DNA from 3 places in the Streptomyces sp. NBC_00390 genome. Region 2 is predicted to be linked to each of the others. Evidence: riboswitches for the same ligand, from Rfam matches in the RefSeq annotation. Region 2 holds a riboswitch; each other region holds the start of a gene.
What was found. A riboswitch is a leader RNA that binds a small molecule or an ion and turns the genes downstream of it on or off. The one in region 2 is predicted to bind cobalamin.
Positions count from the first base shown of each region.

Region 1: it holds a riboswitch for cobalamin, as region 2 does, so the genes downstream of both, OHS70_RS28925 (cobalamin biosynthesis protein) here and OHS70_RS26325 (prenyltransferase/squalene oxidase repeat-containing protein) in region 2, are expected to answer to the same signal.
Region 3: it holds a riboswitch for cobalamin, as region 2 does, so the genes downstream of both, OHS70_RS12150 (ribonucleoside-diphosphate reductase subunit alpha) here and OHS70_RS26325 (prenyltransferase/squalene oxidase repeat-containing protein) in region 2, are expected to answer to the same signal.

Region 1 is NZ_CP107945.1:6,542,703-6,550,508, reverse strand. It holds gene OHS70_RS28950 (hypothetical protein) at 1-463, opposite strand, end outside; gene OHS70_RS28945 (alpha/beta hydrolase) at 575-1,702, opposite strand; gene OHS70_RS28940 (class II aldolase/adducin family protein) at 2,223-2,897, opposite strand; gene OHS70_RS28935 (inorganic phosphate transporter) at 3,143-4,390, shown strand; gene OHS70_RS28930 (hypothetical protein) at 4,403-4,624, shown strand; cobalamin riboswitch at 4,807-4,951, shown strand; gene OHS70_RS28925 (cobalamin biosynthesis protein) at 5,060-6,049, shown strand; gene OHS70_RS28920 (cobyric acid synthase) at 6,046-7,569, shown strand; gene OHS70_RS28915 (putative cobaltochelatase) at 7,763-7,806, shown strand, end outside.
Region 2 is NZ_CP107945.1:5,969,902-5,977,707, reverse strand. It holds gene OHS70_RS26330 (MBL fold metallo-hydrolase) at 255-1,289, shown strand; cobalamin riboswitch at 1,340-1,499, shown strand; gene OHS70_RS26325 (prenyltransferase/squalene oxidase repeat-containing protein) at 1,574-2,806, shown strand; gene OHS70_RS26320 (SCO2322 family protein) at 2,806-3,438, shown strand; gene OHS70_RS26315 (energy-coupling factor transporter transmembrane component T) at 3,435-4,760, shown strand; gene OHS70_RS26310 (ABC transporter ATP-binding protein) at 4,757-6,580, shown strand; gene OHS70_RS26305 (ECF transporter S component) at 6,577-7,407, shown strand; gene OHS70_RS26300 (transglycosylase SLT domain-containing protein) at 7,706-7,806, shown strand, end outside.
Region 3 is NZ_CP107945.1:2,912,340-2,920,145, forward strand. It holds gene OHS70_RS12140 (DUF3311 domain-containing protein) at 297-587, shown strand; gene mctP (monocarboxylate uptake permease MctP) at 584-2,212, shown strand; cobalamin riboswitch at 2,349-2,473, shown strand; gene OHS70_RS12150 (ribonucleoside-diphosphate reductase subunit alpha) at 2,611-5,001, shown strand; gene OHS70_RS12155 (ribonucleotide-diphosphate reductase subunit beta) at 5,001-6,071, shown strand; gene OHS70_RS12160 (D-Ala-D-Ala carboxypeptidase family metallohydrolase) at 6,129-6,866, opposite strand; gene def (peptide deformylase) at 7,045-7,686, opposite strand; gene OHS70_RS12170 (tetratricopeptide repeat protein) at 7,769-7,806, opposite strand, start outside.

The DNA.
Region 1 (7,806 bases), 570 kb from region 2:
CGGGAGCGGGGTGGACCAGCGACCAGGCGTCGAAGAGGGCGACCCAGCCGCGCAGCACGGCCATGTCGTCGCGGTCCCAGGCGCGCAGCCGCCAGCCGGGGCGCACCGTGTCGCCGTGCAGCTCGACCAGGCCGGCGAGACGGGCGCGGTCCCAGCCGGCCCGGACCTGGTGGGGTGTCAGTTCCAAAGCGGCCGCGGCGCGTTCCCGCGTGCGGTCGGTGAGCGGGGCGGTGCTGGGGTCGCGCTCGACGGCCGCCCAGCGGGCGATGCGTACGGCGTCGGCGAGGACCGCCCTGGCCTGGCGGGCCAGCTCCGCCGGGGCGGGCGTGCCCTCGGGCGGCCTGGTGGCCGGCCGGGTGCGCCGGGTCGTCACGGCCCGTCGTGCAGTGGCCAGGGACCGCGGGCGGACAAGACGGAGTCTGGAGTTGCGCGCCAATTGCTCATCAGGCTTTCGGGACGTCACGGGGTGCAGTCTTCCCGTTGACGGCCCGAAAGCCCAAACGGAACCGGCGCGGCCGGGCCCGGCAGGCGCCCCACCGGGGACGAAAGGGACAAGAGGGGAGCGTACCGGTGTCTACATCAACGGGGTGAGGAAGCGGCGCAGGGCCTCCTCGTAGCGGGTCGGCCCGGCGTTCCACATGGCGGCGTGCGGGGCGTTCGGGACCGGGTGAAGGCTGACCAGCTCCGGCCGCCGGGCGGCCAGTTCCTGGGAGGGCTCCCATGGGGCAATGATGTCGTCCGGCCCGTGGAAGATCAGCGTCGGCACCCTCAGGGCGTCCGGGTCGGCGGCCTGGAGCAGCCGGTCGCCGTGCAGACCGGTCCTGCCCTGTGCCGCTCTGACCGCGAGCGGCAGCAGCACGGCGGGGGTGCGGCGGGCAGCGGCCAGGGTGCGCAGGGTGGTCTGCCAGTCGAGCACCGGGGAATCCAGGACGAGTCCGCTGATCCGGTCGCGCAGCGCCGAATTGGCCGCGGCGTACAGGGCCATCGAGGCGCCGGTGGACCAGCCGTGGACGACGACACGCTCGGCGCCGTGGCGAACGGCGTGGCGGACGGCCGCGTCCAGGTCGCGCCACTCGGAGTCGCCGAGATGACCGAGCCCGTCCGGCGGCCGGGGAGCGCCGGCATCGCCGCGATATGCCAGGTCGAGGACCGGGAACTGGTAGGAGTGCAGGAACTCGAGGACGTTCAGAGGGTGTTCGCGGGTGGTGCCCAGACCGTGCACGGTGATGACCCAGGTGGTACGGGCACCGGGGACGAACCAGGCGGGCAGCGCACCCAGTTCGCCGGGGACGAGGACCTCGGCGTGGTCGATGCCGAGCGCGTCGGCCGGGGCACCGCTGTGCAGCTGAGGAGTGAGGCGGACCTTGTCGCCCCGCTCGAGGCCGTCACCGGTGACGCGTACCAGGTGGCGTACGACGGTGTCCGGGGCATGGGGGACGTGGTCGAGCACCTGCCCCACGACGGCATGGACGCCGGAGCCTGCGAGTCCGTAGGTGCCGGGGCGAAGCGAGGCCAGGCTGCGGGTCAGGGTGATGCGGTCGCCTTCGGTCTCGTGCACGGTGAGCCGGGGGTCACCGGGCAGGGGTTTCCCGACCGGAGCCTTGAGCGCGGCGTTGCTCGCGTAGCGGCCGGCCGCTATCGCTGCCGCGCCGACGCCGAGCAGAGTGGTGACGGCCGCTGCCGTCGCTGTTGCCGCGCGCACCCGTCCAGTGTCGGCAGCCACGGGCCACGCTGCCAGTGGAGGGGCGTGCGGGACGGCGTACGGGTGGGCCGCGGTCACCGGGCCGGCGCCGGACGGCGTACCGCTTGACGGGCCTCTGCACGGTGCCGCCGCCCCTGGCCGACGGACCCGGCGCACCCCCACCCCCTCGGGCAAGCGCCACCGGCCGCAAGGCCGCCTGCCGGCAAGTGGCCCGACCCGGCCAGGCGCACCCGGCCGCGAGGCGGTCACCGACAGAAGCCCCGCCCCTCTCCGGCGAGCGGGCGCAGGCCGCAAGGCCGCCTCCCGGCGACAGACCGCCCCGACCCGGCCAGGAGCAGCGGCCGCCGACAGCGCCCCGGCCCCTCCGGCGAACGCCCTCCCGACTCCGGCCCTTCCGGCAACAGGCCCGACCCGGCCCGGCCCGGCACACCCCGCCCCCGCGTCATGGTCGCCGGGCACCGGACCGGCCGGCACCGGTCCCCACCTCGGTCCAGGGCCCCCGACGCGAGGCCGGTCGCCGTCAGTGGCGGGGCTGGCCGTAGCCCTTCAGCTGGTCGGACACCTCATTCAGCTGCCCTTCGGACAGCAGCGTGGGCGAGAGTCCCGGCACGGACGACGCGGTCAGCCAGAGGCGGCACATCCACTCCAGCTGGGCCGTGCGGTCGTATGCCTGGTCGAGGGAGTCGCCGTAGGTGACGGTTCCGTGGTTCTGCAGCAGGCACGCGCTGCGGTCGCGCAGGGCCTCGCGCATGTTCCGGGCGAGCTCCTCGGTGCCGTACAGGGCGTAGCGGGCGACGCGTACGGGGCCGCCGAGTGCGGCGGTCATGTAGTGGATGGTCGGGAGCTCGGGGACGAGGGTGGAGACCGCGGTGGCATGCACGGCGTGGGTGTGCACCACGGCGCCTGCGCCGGTATGGCGGTACACCTCAAGATGCAGCGGCAGCTCGCTGGTGGGCGCCAGGTCGCCGAAGAGCCGGCCGCCGTCGAGATCGACACCGACGGCGTCCGCGGGGGTGAGCCTGTCGTAGGGGACCCCGCTCGGGGTGACAAGGACGGTCTCCCCGACCCGTACCGAGACATTGCCCGAGGTGCCGACCACCAGACCCTCGGCCGCCGTCCTGCGGGCGGTTGTCACGAGGTCCCGCCATGCCCGGTCGATCGCGTCCTGCGCGTCCTGCCGCCCCTGTTCCGTCATGTGACGATCCTCTCAGTCACCGGCAGCCGGCGGAGGCGTGCACCGGGGCACCACGATCGCCCGCACGGGGCCCGTTTCGAACGGATTCCACGGGCTTTCGGCGACCGCAGCCGAGCCCCACCTTCATAAGCGGAACCACTTCTACTCACTTGCGGACACTGCACCGCCGGGCCCAGTTCACCTTCCGTTCATCCAGGTTGCCTACGGTCGGCCAGCCAATGACGTCAAACGATTGCCTGGGTTAAATGGAACACATCACACTGCTGCTCGCGATCGTGATCGTGACAGCTCTCGTGTTCGATTTCACGAACGGTTTCCACGACACCGCCAACGCGATGGCGACGACCATCTCGACCGGCGCACTGAAGCCCAAGACGGCGGTCGCCATGTCCGCCGTGCTCAACCTCGTCGGTGCTTTCATGTCGGTGGAGGTCGCCAAGACGATCTCCAGCGGTCTCGTCGACGACTCAGGCATCACGCCGGAAGTCATCTTCGCGGCGCTCGTCGGCGCCATTCTCTGGAATCTGATGACCTGGCTGGTCGGTCTGCCCTCCAGCTCGTCCCACGCACTCATGGGCGGTCTGATCGGCGCCACGGTCGCATCGGTCGGCTTCGGTGGCGTCAACGGAAGCGTCGTCGTCACCAAGGTGCTGATACCGGCCATCGCCGCCCCGCTCGTCGCGGGCATCGGCGCGATGGTGGCCACCCGGCTGACGTACAAGCTCGGCAAGAACGCCGACGCCGGCGCCACCGCCAAGGGCTACCGCGCCGGCCAGATCACCTCGGCCGGTCTCGTCTCCCTCGCGCACGGCACGAACGACGCCCAGAAGACGATGGGCATCATCACGCTGGCCCTCGTCGCCGGCAATGTGATCGCCCCGGGTTCCAACCCCCCGCTGTGGGTCATCGTCTCCGCCGGTCTCGCGATCGCGCTCGGCACGTACCTCGGCGGCTGGCGCATCATCCGCACCATGGGCAAGGGCCTCACCGACCTCCAGCCGCAGCAGGGCTTCGCCGCCCAGACCAGCGCGGCCAGCGTCATCCTCGCCTCCTCCAACCTCGGTTTCTCCCTGTCGACCACGCACTCGTGCTCCGGCGCGGTGATGGGCGCGGGCCTCGGCCGCAAGGGCGGGGTCGTCCGCTGGTCCACCGCGACCCGGATGTTCGTCGCCTGGGGTCTGACCCTTCCGGCCGCAGGCCTCGTCGCGGCGGGCTCGGAATTCGTCACCCAGCAGGGTGACTGGGGTGTCGCGACCGTCGCCGCCTTCCTGATCGCCTCCTGTGTCGCGATCTGGTTCATCTCCCGCCGCCAGGTCATCGACCACAACAACGTCAACGACATCGAGGCCGACGAGCCCGCGGGCGTCGTCACCACCGCCATCGCGGCCGTCATCCCGCCCCCCGCGGGGACCCCCGCGCAGGACATCAAGACCACCATCCCCGCCCCGGCCGCTCCCCCGGCCGAGCCGGCCGGCAGCCCGGCCTCGGTGTAAGGAATCAGCAGTATGAAAATCGACTGGGCAGCTCTCGGCTCCGTCTTCGGCGTGAGTCTCCTCGCCACCGTCGCTCTGGTGGGCCTGTTCACCCTGGGCGTCGTGGGCCTGAGCAAGCAGGAGGCCGCGGCCTCCGGCGGCGGGTCCGCGGCACTGGCCCGCACCGGCGCCTACGCCTGCTTCGCACTCTGCGCCGCGGCCGTGGCGTACGGGATCTATCTGATCGTCAGCTGACGGCAGCGCACGTGCAGTGAAGGCCGGTCACGGTCCACCCCCGGGTGGACCGTGACCGGCCTTTCCGTCGTCGGCGCATGCCCCGGCACCCGCCTCGGCGCGAGGTTCGGTGCAGGGCGGGGTGCAGTGCCCGGTGTGGGGCTCGGCACACTGTCCCGCCGCAGGTCAAGGGTGAGTTGACGGGCGTTCGCGCGCGTGGTGGACTGCCGGGGCCATCTACGGCGGCAGCAGAGGAAGTCCGGTGCGAATCCGGCGCGGTCCCGCCACTGTCACCCGGGGAGCAGTCCCCGGGGAGCCAGGAACTCTCACCGCCGGTCACGTCGAACCAGGGCGCGGACCCTGAGTGAGGACTCATCGCCATGTCTGGCTGCGGTTCAGCCGTGTCCGCCCGGTCCGTCCGCGGGCAGATCCACCGCGCAAGGGGTCGCTGAACCCATGCGTGCCGACCGTGTATTCGTGTACGGCGCCACCGCGGGCCTCGTCGTCGATCTGCTGCTCGGCGATCCCCGCCGGGGACACCCCGTCGCCGCCTTCGGGCGCGCCGCGGGCGCCGTCGAACATGTCCTGTGGCGTGACCACCGGGGCCGCGGCGCGCTGCACACCGCGGTGTGCGCCGGAGGTGCCGTCGCCCTGGGCGCGCTGGCAGCCCGGGCCGCGCGCCGTTCCCGTACCGCGTCCGTCGCCCTGACCGCCGCCGCCACCTGGGCCGTCGTCGGCGGCACCACGCTCGGCCGCGAGGCGCGGGCCATCGGGGGCGCGCTCGCCGCCGGGGACGTAGAGGTCGCGCGCGAGCGGCTGCCGCATCTGTGCGGACGCGATCCCCACTCCCTGGACGAGCAGCAGATCGCCCGTGCCGTGGTCGAATCCGTGGCCGAGAACACCTCCGACGCGGTCGTCGGCGCCCTGGTGTGGGGCGCGCTCGCGGGAGTGCCGGGCCTGGTGGGCTTCCGGGCGGTGAACACCCTGGACGCGATGGTGGGGCACAAGTCGCCGCGGTACCTCAGGTTCGGGTGGGCGTCGGCGCGCCTGGACGATCTGGTCGGCTGGCCGGGGGCACGGCTCACCGCCGGGCTCGCGGTCGTCGCCGGCGGCGATCCGCGCGGAGCCGTGCGGGCATGGCGGGCCGACGCCGCGAAGCATCCGAGCCCCAACGCGGGCCCGGTCGAGGCGGCGTTCGCCGGGGCGCTCGGCGTACGGCTGGGCGGGACCCTGTCGTACGGCGGCCGGACCGAGCACCGCCCGGTGCTGGGCGGCTCCGGGCGGCCGGTGGAGTTCGCGGACATCGAGCGGGCTGTGCGGCTGTCGCGGCGGGTCGGTGTGCTGGCTCTCGCAGTCGGCGCGGGCGTCCGCCTGGCGTACGGAGCGGCGCCGGCCGCCCGCGCCGAGAGGGCGGGGCGCCGCGGTGCCGGGAAGGGGCGGGGATGAGCGGGAGCGCACGCAGAGGCGGGGGCCTGCTGGTCGCGGGCACCACGTCGGACGCGGGCAAGAGTGTCGTCACCGCCGGTATCTGCCGGTGGCTGGTACGGCAGGGCGTGAAGGTCGCGCCCTTCAAGGGCCAGAACATGTCGCTCAATTCGTTCGTGACCCGCGAGGGGGCGGAGATCGGGCGGGCCCAGGCCATGCAGGCCCAGGCCGCGCGTGTGGAGCCCAGCGCGCTGATGAACCCCGTGCTCCTGAAGCCGGGCAGCGACCGCTCCAGCCAGGTGGTGCTGATGGGCAAGCCGGTCGGCGAGCTGAGCGCCCGCGGCTACCACGGAGGCAGACAGCGCGAGCTGTTCGAGCCCGTCATGGCGTGCCTGGAGGAGCTGCGGGGCACGTATGACGCCGTGATCTGCGAGGGGGCGGGCAGCCCGGCCGAGATCAATCTGCGGCGCACGGACATCGTGAACATGGGCATCGCGCGGGCGGCCCGGCTGCCGGTGCTGGTGGTCGGGGACATCGACCGGGGCGGGGTGTTCGCGCAGTTCTTCGGTACGACGGCGCTGCTGGCGCCGGAGGACCAGGAGCTGATCGCGGGCTATCTCGTGAACAAGTTCCGCGGCGATGTGACCCTTCTGGAGCCCGGCCTGGACATGCTGCTCGGGCTGACCGGACGGCGGACGTTCGGTGTGCTGCCGTACGCGCACGGGCTCGGCATCGACGAGGAGGACGGGCTGCGGGTGTCCCTGCGGGGCGCCGTGCGCGAGTCGGTGGTCGCGCCGCCGTTCGGCGAGGACGTGCTGCGGGTCGCCGTGTGCGCGGTGCCGTTGATGTCCAACTTCACGGACGTGGACGCGCTGGCGGCCGAACCGGGCGTGGTGGTGCGGTTCGTGGACCGTGCCGAGGAGCTCGTCGACGCCGACCTCGTGGTCGTGCCCGGCACGCGCGGGACGGTGAGGGCGCTCGGCTGGCTGCGTGAGCGGGGACTCGCCGACGCGATCGGGCGGCGCGCGGCGGCGGGCCTGCCGGTGCTCGGCATCTGCGGCGGCTTCCAGGCGCTGGGTGAACGCATCGAGGACGACGTCGAGTCGAAGGCCGGGGAGGTCGAGGGGCTCGGACTGCTGCCGGTACGGGTACGGTTCGCGCCCGGGAAGACCCTGGCCAGACCGGTGGGCGAGGCTCTCGGCGAACGGGTCGAGGGGTACGAGATCCACCACGGCGTCGCCGAAGTCCTCGGCGGCGAACCCTTCTTGGACGGGTGCCGGGTGGGATCCGTGTGGGGCACCCACTGGCACGGTTCGCTGGAGAGCGACGCCTTCCGGCGGGCGTTCCTGCGGGACGTGGCCGCGGCGGCGGGGCGCCGGTTCGTGCCCGCGCCCGACACGAGCTTCGGCTCGCTGCGCGAGGAACAGCTGGACCGGCTCGGCGACCTGATCGAGGAGCATGCCGACACGGACGCGCTGCTGCGGCTGATCGACCAGGGGCCCCCGGCCGGGCTGCCGTTCATTGCGCCGGGTGCGCCGTGAGGCGGGGGCGGGCCATGCGTCCCGGGGACACCGCCCCCGTTCGCGGTGTCCCGGCACACGCGGGGAACGCGGAGCCCGTACGGCCGTGCTCTTCACCGTCCCGGGCACATCCGCGCCAGTGCCTCGTCGTCTCCTGGCGCAGCACCCCTGACACGCCCGATCACAGCACGTCCCTCGAAGGGGGTACTCGTTAATGGCATCGGTCCCTTACCCGTTCACCGCAGTCGTCGGCATGGA
Region 2 (7,806 bases):
AGGACCCGAATGGTGGAACTTCGACGGAGACTGCGGCAGGCCGGCCGGAGCCGGTTCACCCCTTGCGGACATTTCCGCAAGGGCTTCCCTGCGGCGCCCCCGCACGCCATCCTGACGGTGCATCAGTTCCACGTGACCACAGGGGGGCAACGGGCGTGCCGTCGACGAAGGACGAAGCGGGACACGAGCCGAGAGGCGAACGGACGAGCGCGCCGGAAGGCCGTTCCTCCACCACCCGGACGACCGACCCCCACGTGACCGACCACGGCGGTGGCGTGCGCTCCCTCCGGGTGCCCATTCCGGACAACCCCCTCGGGCACACCCTGGTCCATCTGCTCGACACCGACCGCGGACCCGTCCTCATCGACACCGGCTGGGACGACCCCGCGTCCTGGGACACCCTCACCGCCGGCCTGACCGCGTGCGGCACCTCGGTCGCCGAGGTCCACGGTGTCGTCGTCACCCACCACCACCCCGACCACCACGGCCTGTCCGGGCGGGTCCGGGAGGCGTCCGGCGCCTGGATCGCGATGCACGCCGCCGACGCCATGGTGGTGCGCCGCACCCGGGAGGCCGAGCCGGGGCTGTGGCTCGACTACCTGGCCGACAAGCTCACCCGCGCCGGCGCCCCCGAGGAGCACACCGCCCCGCTGCACGCCGCCCGCGCCGCCGGGCACACGGGCAGCCTCCCCGGGCTGCGCGCGGCCCTGCCCGACCGGGAGATCGTCCCTGGCGAGCTGCTCGGCCTCGCCGGCCGCAGGCTGCGCGCCCTATGGACCCCCGGCCACACCCCCGGCCATGTCTGCCTGCACCTCGAGGAGACCCATCCGGCCCGGCTCGCCGGCAACGGCCGGCTCTTCTCCGGCGACCATCTCCTCCCCGAGATCACCCCGCACATCGGCCTGTACGAGGACCCGGACGACGCCACCGTCACCGACCCCCTCGGCGACTACCTCGACTCGCTCGAGCGCATCGGCCGCCTCGCCCCCGCCGAGGTGCTCCCCGCGCACCAGCACGCCTTCACCGATGCGGCCGGCCGGGTCAGGGAGCTGCTCGTCCACCACGAGGAGCGCCTGGCCGGCCTGCTCGCCCTGCTGGCGCGGCCGCTCACCCCGTGGCAGGTCGCCGAGCGGATGGAGTGGAACCGGCCTTGGGACGAGATCCCCTACGGCTCGCGCAACATCGCGGTCTCGGAGGCGGAGGCCCATCTGCGCAGGCTCGTGAAGCTCGGCCGCGCGGAGGCGGTGCCGGGCAGCGCACCCGACCTGTACGTGGCGTCCGAACCGTGACCTTGCCCTGTGACCTGCGCCCCGCCGCCGCCCGGTGACCGGCCGGTACAGTAACCATGTCGTCATCATGCCCGTACGGGGGGAAGCCGGTGCAAATCCGGCACTGACCCGCAACCGTGAGCCGCCGTCACCGGCGGTGAGTCGGAATGCCTCGTACGCGTTCATGACCGGCTCGTGCCCACCGGGACCCGCCCGGTGGCCGGCACCGTCGAGGGATACGGAGCCGAGCCTGGTGCCTCAGTGTGCCTGCGCCCGGCCCTGAAGCAGGAGAGGCACCACCCGCCATGACCACCGTTCGCCGCTGCGCAGCAGCACTCGCCGTCTCCGCCGTGCTCGGACTGGCGGTGGTACCGGCCGCCTTCGCCGCGCCGAGCCCCACCCCGTCCGCCGCGCTGCCGTCCGGCCTGTACGGCACGGGCGACCCCACGTACGACGGTGTCTGGCGGCAGTCGCTGGCGCTGCTCGCCCAGGACACGGCCGGTTTCGTGCCCGCCGAGGCGGCCGTGGACTGGCTGACCGGGCAGCAGTGCGCGGACGGCGGCTTCCCCTCGTACCGTGCCGACGCGGCGAAGGCGTGCGACGCCAAGCTTCCGCTGGACACCAACGCGAGCGCCGCCGCCGTGCAGGCGCTCGCCGCGCTCGGCGGGCAGGACGCCGCCGTGGACAAGACGGTCGGCTGGCTGAAGTCCGTACAGAACAAGGACGGCGGCTGGGGCTACAACCCGGGCGGGGCCTCCGACGCGAACTCCACCTCCATCGTCATCGGCGCGCTCGCCGCGGCCGGTCTGGGGCCGGCCGACGTGACGTCGAAGGGCGGCAAGACTCCGTACGACGCGCTCCTGACGTTCGCCAAGCCGTGCGGCGGCAAGGACGGCGGGGCGTTCGTGTACCAGGTCAAGAGCCCCGGCATCGTCGCCGACTCCACCGCTGCCGCGGTGCTCGGCGCGCACGGCAAGGGCCTCGTCGTGACGGCGGGCACGAAGGACGGCAAGGGCACGGCCTGCGAGAAGGCGACGACGATCGAGGGCGCGGCCCACAACGGTGCGGCGTACCTCGCGAACGGGCTTGCCAAGACCGGGTACTTCAACACGCCGCCGATGCCGGGCGCCGAGGACTCGGCGCCCGAGCCGGACTTCGGGAACACGGCGGACGCGGTCGTCGCACTGACCGCACAGGGCCTGACCGAGCAGGCGAAGAAGCCGCTGACGTGGCTGGAGCAGAACGCTTCCGCCTGGGCCAAGGAGAGCGGCCCCGCCGCCTATGCCCAGCTGATCTTCGCGGCTCACGCGGCCGGCGCCGACCCGGCCGACTTCGGCGGCCAGAACCTGGTGACCGCGCTCAACGCGACGGGCCCCGCGCCGAAGAAGGCGTCGCCGTCGCCCGCCCCCTCCTCGCGTGACGAGAAGAAGGGTGAGGAGTCCGAGTCCCTGTCCATGTGGTGGATCGTGGGCGCGATCTTCGTCGCCAGTGTCGGCGCCGGCTTCCTGATCAGCGGCCGCAGGAAGCCGCGGCAGTGATGCGCACGCGTTTCCTGGTGCTCGTGCTCGGCGCCGTCCTCACGGTGCTGAGCGCTGCGCCCGCACAGGCGGCCGGCTACCGCTACTGGTCGTTCTGGCAGAGCAGCGGGGCGAAGTGGACGTACGCCACCGAGGGCCCGGCCACGGCGCAGCCCGCCGACGGGTCCGTGAACGGGTTCCGGTTCTCGGTGAGCGAGGACAGCGGGGACTCGGCGCAGCCGCGCCGGGGCCCGGACTTCGCGGCGATATGCGCGAAGACCCCGGCGAAGGCCGGCACGAAGCGGATCGCGCTCGTCATCGACCCCGGCACGGCGGGCGACGCCCCTCAGGGCGAGGCCCCGCCCGCGCTGCGCACGGCGTGCGCGCAGGTCGCAGACGGCGCGACGAGCGCGGAGGCGCTCGCGGCGGTGGCGAAACCGCTGCGCTACAACAGCCAGGCGCTGCTGTGCGCGATCTCCGGCTACCCGAAGTCGGGCTGCGGCGAGCAGGTCTCGGCGCAGGAGCCCCCGTCACGGGATGCGAAGGACGACTCGGGCGGCGGCCCGTCGCTCGGTGTCGTGGCGGGCATCGCGGCGGTACTGGGTCTGGGCGTGGCGGCACTGTGGCAGTCCCGCCGCCGGCGCACCCCATGACGCCTGCGCCTGCCCCAAGGCCGCACGACCCGTCCGGCCCGGCGCGCCGGGCCGCGCAGCGCGAGGCCGTTTCCACCAGCGGGCGCGTCGCGGATGCACTTCCGCCCGCGGCCGACAGCTCGGCCGGGCGCACGCGGCGCGCAGGCACGAGCCGCTCCTCCTCTGCCGGGACCTGGGTCGGCGGCTACCCGGGCGGTCGTCTCCTCGGCCGGCTGCGCGCGCCCGAGGCCACTCGCAGCAACGCCCTGCATGCCGGGGCCTGGTGGGTGTGGGCGCTCGGGCTTGCCGTGGGCGCGTCGCGGACCGCGAATCCGCTGCTGCTCGGACTGCTCGTCGGCGTCGCCGGGTACGTCGTGGCGGCCCGCCGCACCGACGCTCCCTGGGCCCGGTCCTACGGTGCGTTCGTCAAGCTCGGGCTGTTCGTCATCGCCGTCCGCGTGGTCTTCTCCGTCGCGCTCGGCTCCCCCATCGCGGGCACGCACCCGCTGCTCACGCTTCCCGAAGTGCCCTTGCCCGACTGGGCGCAGGGGGTACGGATCGGCGGGCGCGTGCACGCGGAGCAGCTGGTGTTCGCGCTGTACGACGGGGCCAAGCTCGCCACTCTCCTCATCTGCGTCGGCGCCGCCAACGCCCTCGCCAACCCCGCCCGGCTGCTCAAGTCCCTTCCCGGCGCGCTGTACGAGGCCGGCGTCGCCGTCGTCGTCGCCATGACCTTCGCACCCAACCTGGTCGCCGACGTCTTCCGGCTGCGCACCGCACGCCGGCTGCGCGGCCGCCCCACCGGAGGCATCAGGGCCGTCGCACAGATCGCCCTGCCGGTGCTGGAAGGCGCGCTGGAGCGTTCGGTCGCGGTCGCCGCGTCGATGGACGCGCGCGGCTACGGGCGCACCGCCGAGGTCCCGCCCGCCGTACGCCGCACCACCACCGTCCTCACTCTCGGCGGGCTGCTCGGTGTGTGCGCGGGCTCGTACGGACTGCTCGCGGCGGCGGGCGCCGCCTACGGGGTGCCGCTGCTGATCACCGGGCTCCTCGCCGCCGTCGCGGGCCTGCGGCTCGGCGGCCGCCGCTCCGTACGCACCCGCTACCGACCCGACCGGTGGGGCGTACGGTCCTGGCTGGTCGCCGCCTCCGGCGTGGCGGTCGCGGCCCTGATGATCCAGGCGAACGTCCAGGACCCGCAGGCGCTGCACCCCGGCGTCGTACCGCTCATCGCCCCGACACTGCCGCTGTGGCCCGCGCTGTCCGTGCTGATCGGCCTGCTGCCGGCGTTCGTCGCCCCCGTACCCACCGCTCCCGCAGGACCCGAGGAGTCGACCCCGTGATCCGCTTCGACGATGTGTCGGTGACGTACCGCGACGCCGGCGCGCCCACGATCAGCGGCGTCGATCTGACCGTGCCCGAGGGCGAGTTGGTGCTGCTCGTCGGACCGTCGGGAGTCGGCAAGTCGACTCTGCTGGGGGCCGTCTCCGGGCTGGTCCCGCATTTCACGGGCGGCACGCTGCGCGGCCGGGTCACGGTCGACGGCCGCGACACCCGCACCCACAAGCCCCGCGAACTCGCCGACCTCATCGGCACGGTGGGCCAGGACCCGCTCGCGCACTTCGTCACCGACACGGTCGAGGACGAGCTCGCGTACGGCATGGAGTCGCTGGGCCTCGCCCCGGACGTGATGCGCCGACGGGTCGAGGAGACCCTGGACCTGCTGGGCCTGGCCGACCTGCGCGACCGCCCGATCGCGACGCTCTCCGGCGGCCAGCAGCAACGGGTCGCGATCGGCTCGGTGCTGACCCCGCACCCCAAGGTGCTCGTCCTCGACGAGCCGACGTCCGCGCTGGACCCCGCTGCGGCGGAGGAGGTGCTGGCGGTGCTCCAGCGCCTGGTCCACGACCTCGGCACGACGGTGCTGATGGCCGAGCACCGTCTGGAACGGGTGGTGCAGTACGCGGACCGGGTGGTGCTGCTCCCGGGCCCGGGCCTGCCCCCGGTGACCGGCGCCCCGGCGGAGATCATGGCGCAGTCGCCGGTGCATCCGCCGGTGGTGGCGCTGGGCAGGCTGGCGGGGTGGGATCCGCTGCCGCTGTCGGTGCGGGACGCGCGGCGCAGCGCGGGTGCGCTGAGGGAACGCTTGGAGGGCGTCGCTCCGGGAGACGTCATACCGGGGGCCGTGCCTTCCGGGGCCACGCCGCAGGCCCCTGCCCGTCCGGCCGACGGCTCGCGGGCAGCGGCTCCGCCGGCCGTCGGCGCGTCGGCCCAGGCCCCGGCTCCCGCCCCCGGGAGCACGTCCATACGTGCCCGGGCGCGCTCGGGGTGGCTCTTCAGGCGGCGGGCGGCCTCGCACGACGCCGCACCCGCGACCGACGCGCAGTCGCCGGAAACGAGCGGCCCGGTCGGCGGCCGGATCGCCACCGTCACCCGCCTCGCCGTCCGCCGGGCCCGCATCGAGGCCCTCCGTGACGTGACCCTCACCGTTGCCCCCGGCGAGACCATCGCCCTCATGGGCCGCAACGGGGCCGGGAAGTCCACCCTGCTCTCCTCACTCGTCGGCATGGTCGAGCCCACCTCCGGCAGCGTGACCGTCGGCGGCCGCACACCCCACCGGACGGCGCCCCGCGAGCTGATCCGGCAGGTCGGGCTCGTGCCGCAGGAGCCGCGGGACCTGCTCTACGCGGACACCGTCGGCGCCGAGTGCGCCGCCGCCGACGCGGACGCCGGCGCCGAGCCCGGATCGTGCCGCGCGCTCGTCGGCGAGCTGCTGCCCGGCGTGCAGGACGCCATCCACCCCCGCGACCTCTCCGAGGGGCAGCGCCTCGCCCTCGCCCTGGCCGTCGTGCTGACCGGCCGCCCCCCGCTGCTCCTGCTCGACGAGCCGACCCGAGGCCTGGACTACGCGGCCAAGGCCCGCCTCGTCTCCGTACTGCGGGGCCTGGCCGACGGCGGCCACGCCATCGTGCTGGCCACCCACGACGTGGAGCTGGCGGCCGAGCTCGCCCACCGCGTGGTCATCCTGGCCGACGGCGAGATCGTCGCCGACGGCCCGACGTCCGAGGTCGTCGTCTCCTCCCCCGCCTTCGCACCCCAGGTCAGCAAGATCCTCGCTCCTCAGCCCTGGCTGACCGTCTCCCAGGTCAGGGACGCGCTGTGAGCACACGAACGCGTCCCGTCCGCCTCGGCCCCCGCTCGATCGCCGCGCTCGTCCTCATCACCGCGATCGGGGTGATCGCCTTCGGCTGGCCGCTGCTCGCGGACCCCGGTGCGACGGTCACCGCACATGACGAGGACGCCCCCTGGCTGTTCGCCGCCCTGCTGCCGCTCCTCGTCGGCGTCGTCGTCGCGACGATCGCAGACACCGGCATGGACGCCAAGGCCGTGGCGATGCTCGGGGTGCTGGCCGCGGTCGGGGCCGCGCTCAGACCGCTCGGCGCGGGCACCGCGGGGCTTGAGCCCATGTTCTTCCTGATGGTGCTCAGCGGCCGGGTTCTCGGTCCCGGCTTCGGCTTCGTGCTCGGCGCGGTCACCATGTTCGCGTCCGCGCTGCTCACCGGCGGGGTGGGGCCGTGGATGCCGTTCCAGATGCTCTCCATGGGCTGGTTCACCATGGGCGCCGGGCTGCTGCCCGGACCGGAGCGGCTGCGCGGTCGTGCGGAGCTGCTGATGCTCGCCGCGTACGGGGCGGTCGCGGCCTTCGCGTACGGCACGGTCATGAATCTGCAGGGCTGGACGTACATCGGCGGGCTGTCCTCCGGGATCGCCTTCGACGCCGATGACCCGGTGCAGGAGAACCTGGTGCGTTTCCTCGCCTACTGCCTGGCGACCTCGCTCGGCTGGGACCTGGGGCGGGCGGTGCTCACCGTCGCCCTGACCCTCACCCTCGGCGCCACGCTCCTGAAGGCACTGCGCCGCGCCACCCGCCGTGCCGCCTTCGAGGCCCAGGTCACATTCGAGGCCCCGAAACCCTCCTCTGAGGGGTGAGGCACCCCACAGGGCCCAGGCCCCCGACGATCGGACCTAGTAGTCGGAGCAGGGGGCCGAAAGGCCCCTCAAAACACCCTCCGACCTGGCGAAAAGCACTACATACACCATTTGGGCCTTAGACCCCTCCTACCCCGTTCGCCTCGTATATACGGGTGAGCCCGGTCACGGCGCGAGCTCCGCCGCCCCGGCTACAACTGTTCTCGTCGCAAGGGAAGCAGGGCCTCGAAGCCCAGCACACGAGCCCGGCTCGGCCCGCCCCTCGCGACAGAACCGACCCCGAACGTTAGGCATCACCTTGTCCCGCTCGCTGATCACCCGCTTCACTGCCCGCAAGAAGTCCGTCGTCGCCGGTACCGCCGTGCTCCTCGGTGCGGCCGGTGCGGTCATGGGGACGAC
Region 3 (7,806 bases), 3.1 Mb from region 2:
CCCCCGGAACAGCACAGCGTGGCGAGGTTGCAGCGGCCGAAGGACTGAACGCCGGCCCGGCCACACACCCCTGCCGGGGGTCCGGCCGGCCCGGCAGCTGCCTGATCCGCCGTCAACCGCATGGCGCCGCAACAAACGTTGCGGCGCTATGTCGCGTTTCCCCCTCCGTGCCCGGAGCCTGGACACAGTCGTTGCCGTACCGATATACGGACAGGGGGTGACTCGCTTCAAAACCCTCGCCTACATTTCCCTGCGCGTTACAGGTACAGCTGATCAGCAAGGGGACGGAGACAACGATGTCCGCAGTGCCCGAGGCGCCCGATGCGCCCGAACCGCCACAAGCGCCCGAAGCAAGGCAACCCGCCGTCACACCGGTGCGGGTGGTCATTGCCCTCTGCCTCCTCGCGCCCTTCGTGGCCATGCTCTGGGTGAGCTCCTACGCGAAGGTCGAGCCGACGTTCATCGGCATGCCGTTCTTCTACTGGTACCAGATGTTCTGGGTCCTGCTGTCGACCGCGCTGACGATGGTCGCGTACCAGCTGTGGCAGCGTGACCAGCGCGCCCGCAAGGGAGGTGCGTCGCAGTGAAGAACGACGTGAACGGCGTCGCACTCGGCGTCTTCATCTTCTTCTTCGTGGCCGTCACGGTCATGGGCTTTCTGGCCTCGCGCTGGCGCAAGGCCGAGAACGAGCACAGCCTCGACGAATGGGGCCTGGGTGGCCGGTCGTTCGGCACCTGGGTGACCTGGTTCCTGCTCGGCGGCGACCTGTACACCGCCTACACCTTCGTCGCCGTCCCGGCGGCCATCTACGCGGCCGGCGCGGCCGGCTTCTTCGCCGTGCCGTACACGATCCTCGTCTACCCGCTGATCTTCACCTTCCTGCCGCGGCTGTGGTCGGTGTCGCACAAGCACGGCTATGTGACGACCTCGGACTTCGTACGCGGGCGCTTCGGTTCGAAGGGTCTCTCGCTTGCGGTCGCCGTCACGGGCATTCTGGCGACGATGCCGTACATCGCACTGCAGCTCGTCGGTATCCAGGCGGTGCTCGACGTCATGGGCGTCGGCGGCGGCGAGACCACCAACTGGTTCGTCAAGGACCTGCCGCTGCTGATCGCGTTCGGCGTGCTCGCGGCCTACACGTACTCCTCCGGACTGCGTGCACCCGCGCTCATCGCCTTCGTCAAGGACACCCTGATCTACATCGTCATCGCGGTGGCGATCATCTACATCCCGATCAAGCTGGGCGGCTTCGACGAGATCTTCGCCAGTGCCGGCGAGAAGTTCGCGACCATCAACGAGTCGACCGGCAAGCCGACCGGTGCACTGGTACCGGGCGACCTGGGCCAGTGGGGTTACGCCACGCTGGCGCTCGGCTCGGCGCTCGCGCTCTTCATGTACCCGCACTCGATCACCGCGACCCTGTCCTCGCGCAGCCGCGAGGTGATCCGCCGCAACACCACGATCCTGCCGCTGTACTCCCTGATGCTGGGCCTGCTCGCGCTGCTCGGCTTCATGGCCATCGCCGCCGGTGTGAAGGTGGCCAACGGCCAGCTGGCGATTCCGCAGCTGTTCGAGGACATGTTCCCCGACTGGTTCGCCGGTGTGGCCTTCGCGGCCATCGGCATCGGCGCGCTCGTACCGGCGGCGATCATGTCGATCGCCGCGGCCAACCTTTTCACCAGGAACATCTACAAGGACTTCATCAAGCCCGATGCGACCCCGGCGCAGGAGACCAAGGTCTCCAAGCTGGTCTCGCTGCTGGTGAAGGTCGGCGCGCTGGTCTTCGTCCTGACCATGGACAAGACCGTCGCGATCAACTTCCAGCTGCTGGGCGGCATATGGATCCTGCAGACCTTCCCGGCCCTGGTCGGCGGTCTGTTCACCCGCTGGTTCCACCGCTGGGCGCTGATCGCCGGCTGGGCGGTCGGCATGGTCTACGGCACCTGGACCGCGTACGGCGTCGCGACCCCGGCCCAGAAGCACTTCGGCGGCTCGTCCGATGTCATCCCCGGCATCGGTGAGATCGGCTACATCGGCCTCACCGCGTTCGTGCTGAACGTCGTCGTCACCGTGGTCCTCACCTTCGTCCTGCGGGCGGCCAAGGCCCCCGACGGCGTCGACGAGACCAGCCCGTCCGACTACACGGCGGACGCGGGTGACCCGGGCGTCCAGGCCGAACTCCCGCCGGCCACAGCGGGCGCCGGTCACTGACCGACCGACCGCCAACGAGCAGCGGGCCGCCGGGAAACCGGCGGCCCGCTCTCGTCAACGACGAGAGCAAAGCGGGCAACAACCTACCCACCGACACAACATGTGGTGGGTGACGCAACGGGCCGCCCCCACATGTATGCTCATGCTCGCTGTCGCCGCAGGGGAATCCGGTGCGAATCCGGAACTGTCCCGCAACGGTGTGATGTGGTGCACTTTGCCGCGCCCACAAGTCCGAGGACCTGCCGACGGTGCATCCGGTTCGACCGACCCGGGTGCCAAGACGTCCGGGTCTCGCGGTTGGGCCGGTGGACGCCGTGCACGGTGCTGCCCGCTGCGGCACGTACGCCGCACGGCCTTCCCCTCCCCCGCCGGTCCGGAACCGAGCGAGGGAGCACCACGTGACGATCGCGCCGGCCGATCCGGCCTCAGGCACCGTCGAGCAGACGGCCGACGGCCCCGGGACCGCGCTCCTGCGGCTCCTGACCGAGCTCACGGCCGACCTGCCCGACACCGACCCCGGCAGGGTCGCCGCCGCCGCGCTGCGCGGCCGGCACGCCGGGTCCGACGAGGCCGAACTGCGCTCCCTCGCCACCGACGCCGCCGCCGGACTGATCTCCGAGGACCCCGCCTACTCCCGGCTCGCCGCCCGGCTGCTGACCCGCACGATCGCCGAAGAGGCCGCCGGGCAGGGCGCGGTGTGCTTCTCCGCATCGGTCGCCGTGGGGCACCGCGAAGGCCTGATCGCCGACCGGACGGCCGAGTTCGTGACGCGGCACATGGCCCGCCTCGACGACCTGATCGACCAGGGCGCCGACGACCGGTTCGGCTACTTCGGGCTGCGCACCCTCTACAGCCGCTATCTGCTGCGCCACCCGATCACCCGTCAGGTGATCGAGACCCCACAGCACTTCATGCTGCGCGTGGCCGCCGGGCTCGCCGAGGACACCACGTCCGACGGCGCGAGGGGGGCCCGTGCCCTGGACGAAGTCGCCGCGCTCTACGGACTGATGAGCCGGCTCGACTACCTCCCCTCCTCCCCCACGCTCTTCAACTCCGGCACCCGCCACCCGCAGATGTCGTCCTGCTATCTGCTGGACTCGCCGCTCGACGAGCTCGACTCGATCTACGACCGGTACCACCAGGTCGCCCGCCTCTCCAAGCACGCCGGCGGCATCGGGCTCTCGTACTCCCGTATCCGCGCCCGCGGTTCCCTGATCCGCGGCACCAACGGGCACTCCAACGGCATCGTGCCGTTCCTGAAGACCCTCGACGCCTCGGTCGCCGCGGTGAACCAGGGCGGCCGGCGCAAGGGCGCGGCCGCCATCTACCTCGAGACCTGGCACGCGGACATCGAGGAGTTCCTCGAGCTGCGGGACAACACCGGTGAGGACGCGCGGCGTACGCACAACCTGAACCTCGCGCACTGGGTCCCCGACGAGTTCATGCGCCGCGTCGAGGCGGACGCCGACTGGTCGCTGTTCTCGCCCGCCGACGTACCCGGGCTGGTCGACCTGTGGGGCGAGGAGTTCGACACCGCCTACCGCGAGGCCGAGGCAGCGGGCCTGGCCCGCAGGACCATCGCGGCACGCGACCTGTACGGCCGGATGATGCGCACCCTCGCCCAGACCGGCAACGGCTGGATGACCTTCAAGGACGCGTCCAACCGCACCGCCAACCAGACCGCCGAGCCGGGCCGCGTCGTCCACTCCTCGAACCTGTGCACCGAGATCCTCGAGGTCACGGACGACGGCGAGACAGCCGTGTGCAACCTCGGCTCGGTCAACCTCGGTGCGTTCGTCCTCGCGTCCGGCGACCTCGACTGGCAGCGCCTCGACGAGACCGTCCGCACCGCCGTGACCTTCCTGGACCGGGTCGTCGACATCAACTTCTACCCGACCGAGCAGGCCGGGCGTTCCAACGCGAGGTGGCGGCCGGTGGGCCTGGGCGCGATGGGCCTGCAGGACGTCTTCTTCAAGCTCCGGCTGCCGTTCGACTCGGCCGCGGCCAAGGCGCTCTCCACGAAGATCGCCGAGCGGATCATGCTGGCGGCGTACGAGGCCTCCTGCGACCTCGCCGAGCGCAACGGCCTGCTGCCGGCGTGGTCCGAGACCCGTACGGCACGCGGCGTACTGCACCCCGACCACTACGGTGTCGAGCTCAACTGGCCCGAGCGGTGGGACGCGCTGCGGGAGCGTATCGCCACGGTCGGCATGCGCAACTCGCTCCTGCTCGCCATCGCCCCGACCGCGACGATCGCCTCGATCGCGGGCGTGTACGAGTGCATCGAGCCGCAGGTCTCCAACCTCTTCAAGCGAGAGACACTCAGCGGCGAGTTCCTGCAGGTCAACTCCTACCTCGTGGAGGAGCTCAAGCAGCTCGGCGTCTGGGACACCCAGACCCGCGAGGCCCTGCGCGACTCCAACGGTTCGGTGCAGGACTTCACCTGGGTGCCGGCCGAGGTGCGGGCCCTGTACCGCACGGCATGGGAGATCCCGCAGCGTGGCCTGATCGACATGGCAGCGGCGCGGACACCGTTCCTGGACCAGAGCCAGTCGCTGAACCTGTTCCTGGAGACGCCCACCATCGGCAAGCTCAGCTCGATGTACGCGTACGCCTGGAAGCAGGGCCTGAAGACGACGTACTACCTGCGCTCACGCCCCGCGACCCGGATCGCGCGCGCCGCGTCCGGCACGGCCCCTGCCACCATCCACGTCCAGCAGGCGGCCCCCGACGCCGATGCGATCGCCTGCTCCCTTGAGAACCCCGAGTCCTGCGAGGCCTGCCAGTAATGACCCCCCACCCGTCGCCCGACCACCACCCCTCAACGACGGCGCTGAGCGCCGACACCTCCCGGACTCCGAAGAACCTGCTCGACCCGGGCTTCGAACTCACCCTCCGCCCGATGCGCTACCCGGACTTCTACGAGCGGTACCGGGACGCGATCAAGAACACCTGGACCGTGGAGGAGGTCGACCTCCACTCCGACGTCGCCGACCTCGCCAAGCTCTCCCCCGGCGAGCAGCACATGATCGGCCGCCTGGTCGCGTTCTTCGCGACGGGCGACTCGATCGTGGCGAACAACCTGGTGCTCACCCTCTACAAGCACATCAACTCCCCGGAGGCGCGGCTGTATCTGTCGCGCCAGCTGTTCGAGGAGGCCGTGCACGTCCAGTTCTATCTGACGCTGCTCGACACCTACCTCCCCGACCCGGACGACCGCACTGCGGCCTTCGCGGCGGTCGAGAACATCCCGTCCATCCGGGAGAAGGCGGAGTTCTGCTTCAAGTGGATGGACTCGGTCGAGAGCATCGACCGACTGGAGTCGAAGGCCGACCGCCGCCGCTTCCTGCTGAACCTGATCTGCTTCGCGGCCTGCATCGAGGGCCTCTTCTTCTACGGCGCGTTCGCGTACGTGTACTGGTTCCGCTCGCGGGGCCTGCTGCACGGTCTGGCGACCGGAACGAACTGGGTGTTCCGTGACGAAACGATGCACATGAACTTCGCCTTCGAAGTCGTGGACACCGTCCGCAAGGAAGAGCCGGAGCTGTTCGACGACGAACTGGAGCAGCAGGTCAAGGACATGCTGAAGGAGGCCGTCGAGGCGGAGCTCCAGTTCGGCCGCGATCTGTGCGGTGACGGCCTGCCGGGCATGAACACCGAATCGATGCGCGAGTACCTCCAGTGCGTCGCCGACCAGCGGCTCACCCGGCTGGGCTTCACCTCGGTATACGGCTCGCAGAACCCGTTCTCCTTCATGGAGCTGCAGGGCGTCCAGGAGCTGACGAACTTCTTCGAGCGCCGCCCGTCGGCGTACCAGGTCGCCGTCGAGGGCTCAGTGGATCTGGACGAGGACTTCTGACCGGACGGATGAGCGTGCCGGGGGTCACGGCCGATGTCGTGGGCCCCCGGCGCAGGCTCAGATGCCGCAGCTGGACGCCGACCAGAAGCGGCTCGCCCGGTGGTCGACATGCGTATGGTCGTTGTGGCCCGGGTAGCCGGGGCCCAGGATGCCGTTGAAGCCGTGGTTGCGGGCCTGCTGGGCCAGCTTGCACAGCGAGTGCGGGCCGGCTCCAAGGTCGGCCGCGTCACCGTACAGATGCCGGCTGCTCGTCGCGCCGCCGACCGCGTCGTTGCAGGCGTGCGAGCGGAAACCGCTGGTCACGGTGATGGGATGGTCGCCCAGTGCGTGCCGCAGGGCTTCCAGTTTCCACATCGTGCGCAGGGCATTGGACTTGGCCGTCGCCGCGCTCACCGCGCCGCCCGCCCACGTGGTGTTGCAGTCGTTGAGTTCGGCGTAACTGAAGTGGATCGGCGTGCAGTCGTTGTCCTGGAGTGCGTAGATCCTGTCGAAGGTGGCGGGGCCGGCCACACCGTCGGCGGCGAGGCCGTAGGCGGACTGGAAGCGTCTGACGGCGGCGGTGGTCGCCGGACCGTAGTCTCCGTCGACAGCGAGGACGGCGCCGGAGCCGGGGTGGCCCGCGACGCGGATCTGGAGCTGGGTGACGTCGGCGCCGGATGCGCCCTGGGAGAGGGTGCGCGACCAGGTGTAGCAGCCGTCGGCCTGGGCGGTGCCGGCGGTCGCCATGATCCCGGCCGATGTTGCAGCCATGAGCATGACAACAGACAGCAGGAGTCGTGCGGTACGTCGGAACATCGAGCCTCCATACCGTGAAAGCGGTGTACGCCAGAGAGTGGCGGGCCGGTTGACGCGCGTCAACAGCCCCTGTCCCAACGTCATTTGTCCGCCCAATGACGCTCTGCCGACACCCAGGGCCGAGCACGCACCAGGGCCCCGCTCGTGCCGAGCGGGGCCCTGGTGCGTGACGGTGAGGTCAGTCGTTGGCGACGACCGGGTAGCGCGGGGTGCCCTCGGCCATCTGCCGCAGCGCGTCCTTGCGGTCGCGCTTGGAGAGCCGGTCGATGTACAGGTACCCGTACAGATGGTCCGTCTCGTGCTGCAGACACCGCGCGAAGTACCCGGTGCCGCGCACCTTGATCGGGTTGCCCTCGGCGTCCTGACCGCGCACCACCGCATAGTCGGGACGGGCCAGCGACGCGTACGCCGTCGGCACGGACAGACAGCCCTCGTTCGAGTCGTCGAGCACGCGCTCCTGCGGCGCCAGCTCCTCAAGCACCGGGTTGCACACCACGCCCGTGTGACGGACGCCCTCGTCGTCCGGGCAGTCGTAGACGAAGACCTTCAGGTCCACGCCGATCTGGTTCGCGGCCAGGCCCACGCCCTCCGCCGCGCGCTGGCTGGCGAACATGTCGTCGATCAGCGCGGCGAGCTTGTCGTCGAACTCGGTGACGTCCTTGCACTCCTTGTGGAGCACGGGGTTGCCGACGACCGTGATCGGTCGCGCGGTGCCGCGCTCGCGGTACGCCTGCTCGCGCTCCTCGCAGTTCTCCGTGTCCACGACGAAACCATCGTTGATCTGCTGGTCCGTCTCCTGCTGCGACTGCTGCGACGCCATGTCAGCCGTACGCCCTTCTCACTACCCGTTGCCCGACCCGTTGACCGGTCACTCCTGTGTCCCTACAGCCTACGGGCAGTGGTCAGCAGACTTCCTCGAGATCCCGCCACTCCCTGGAAT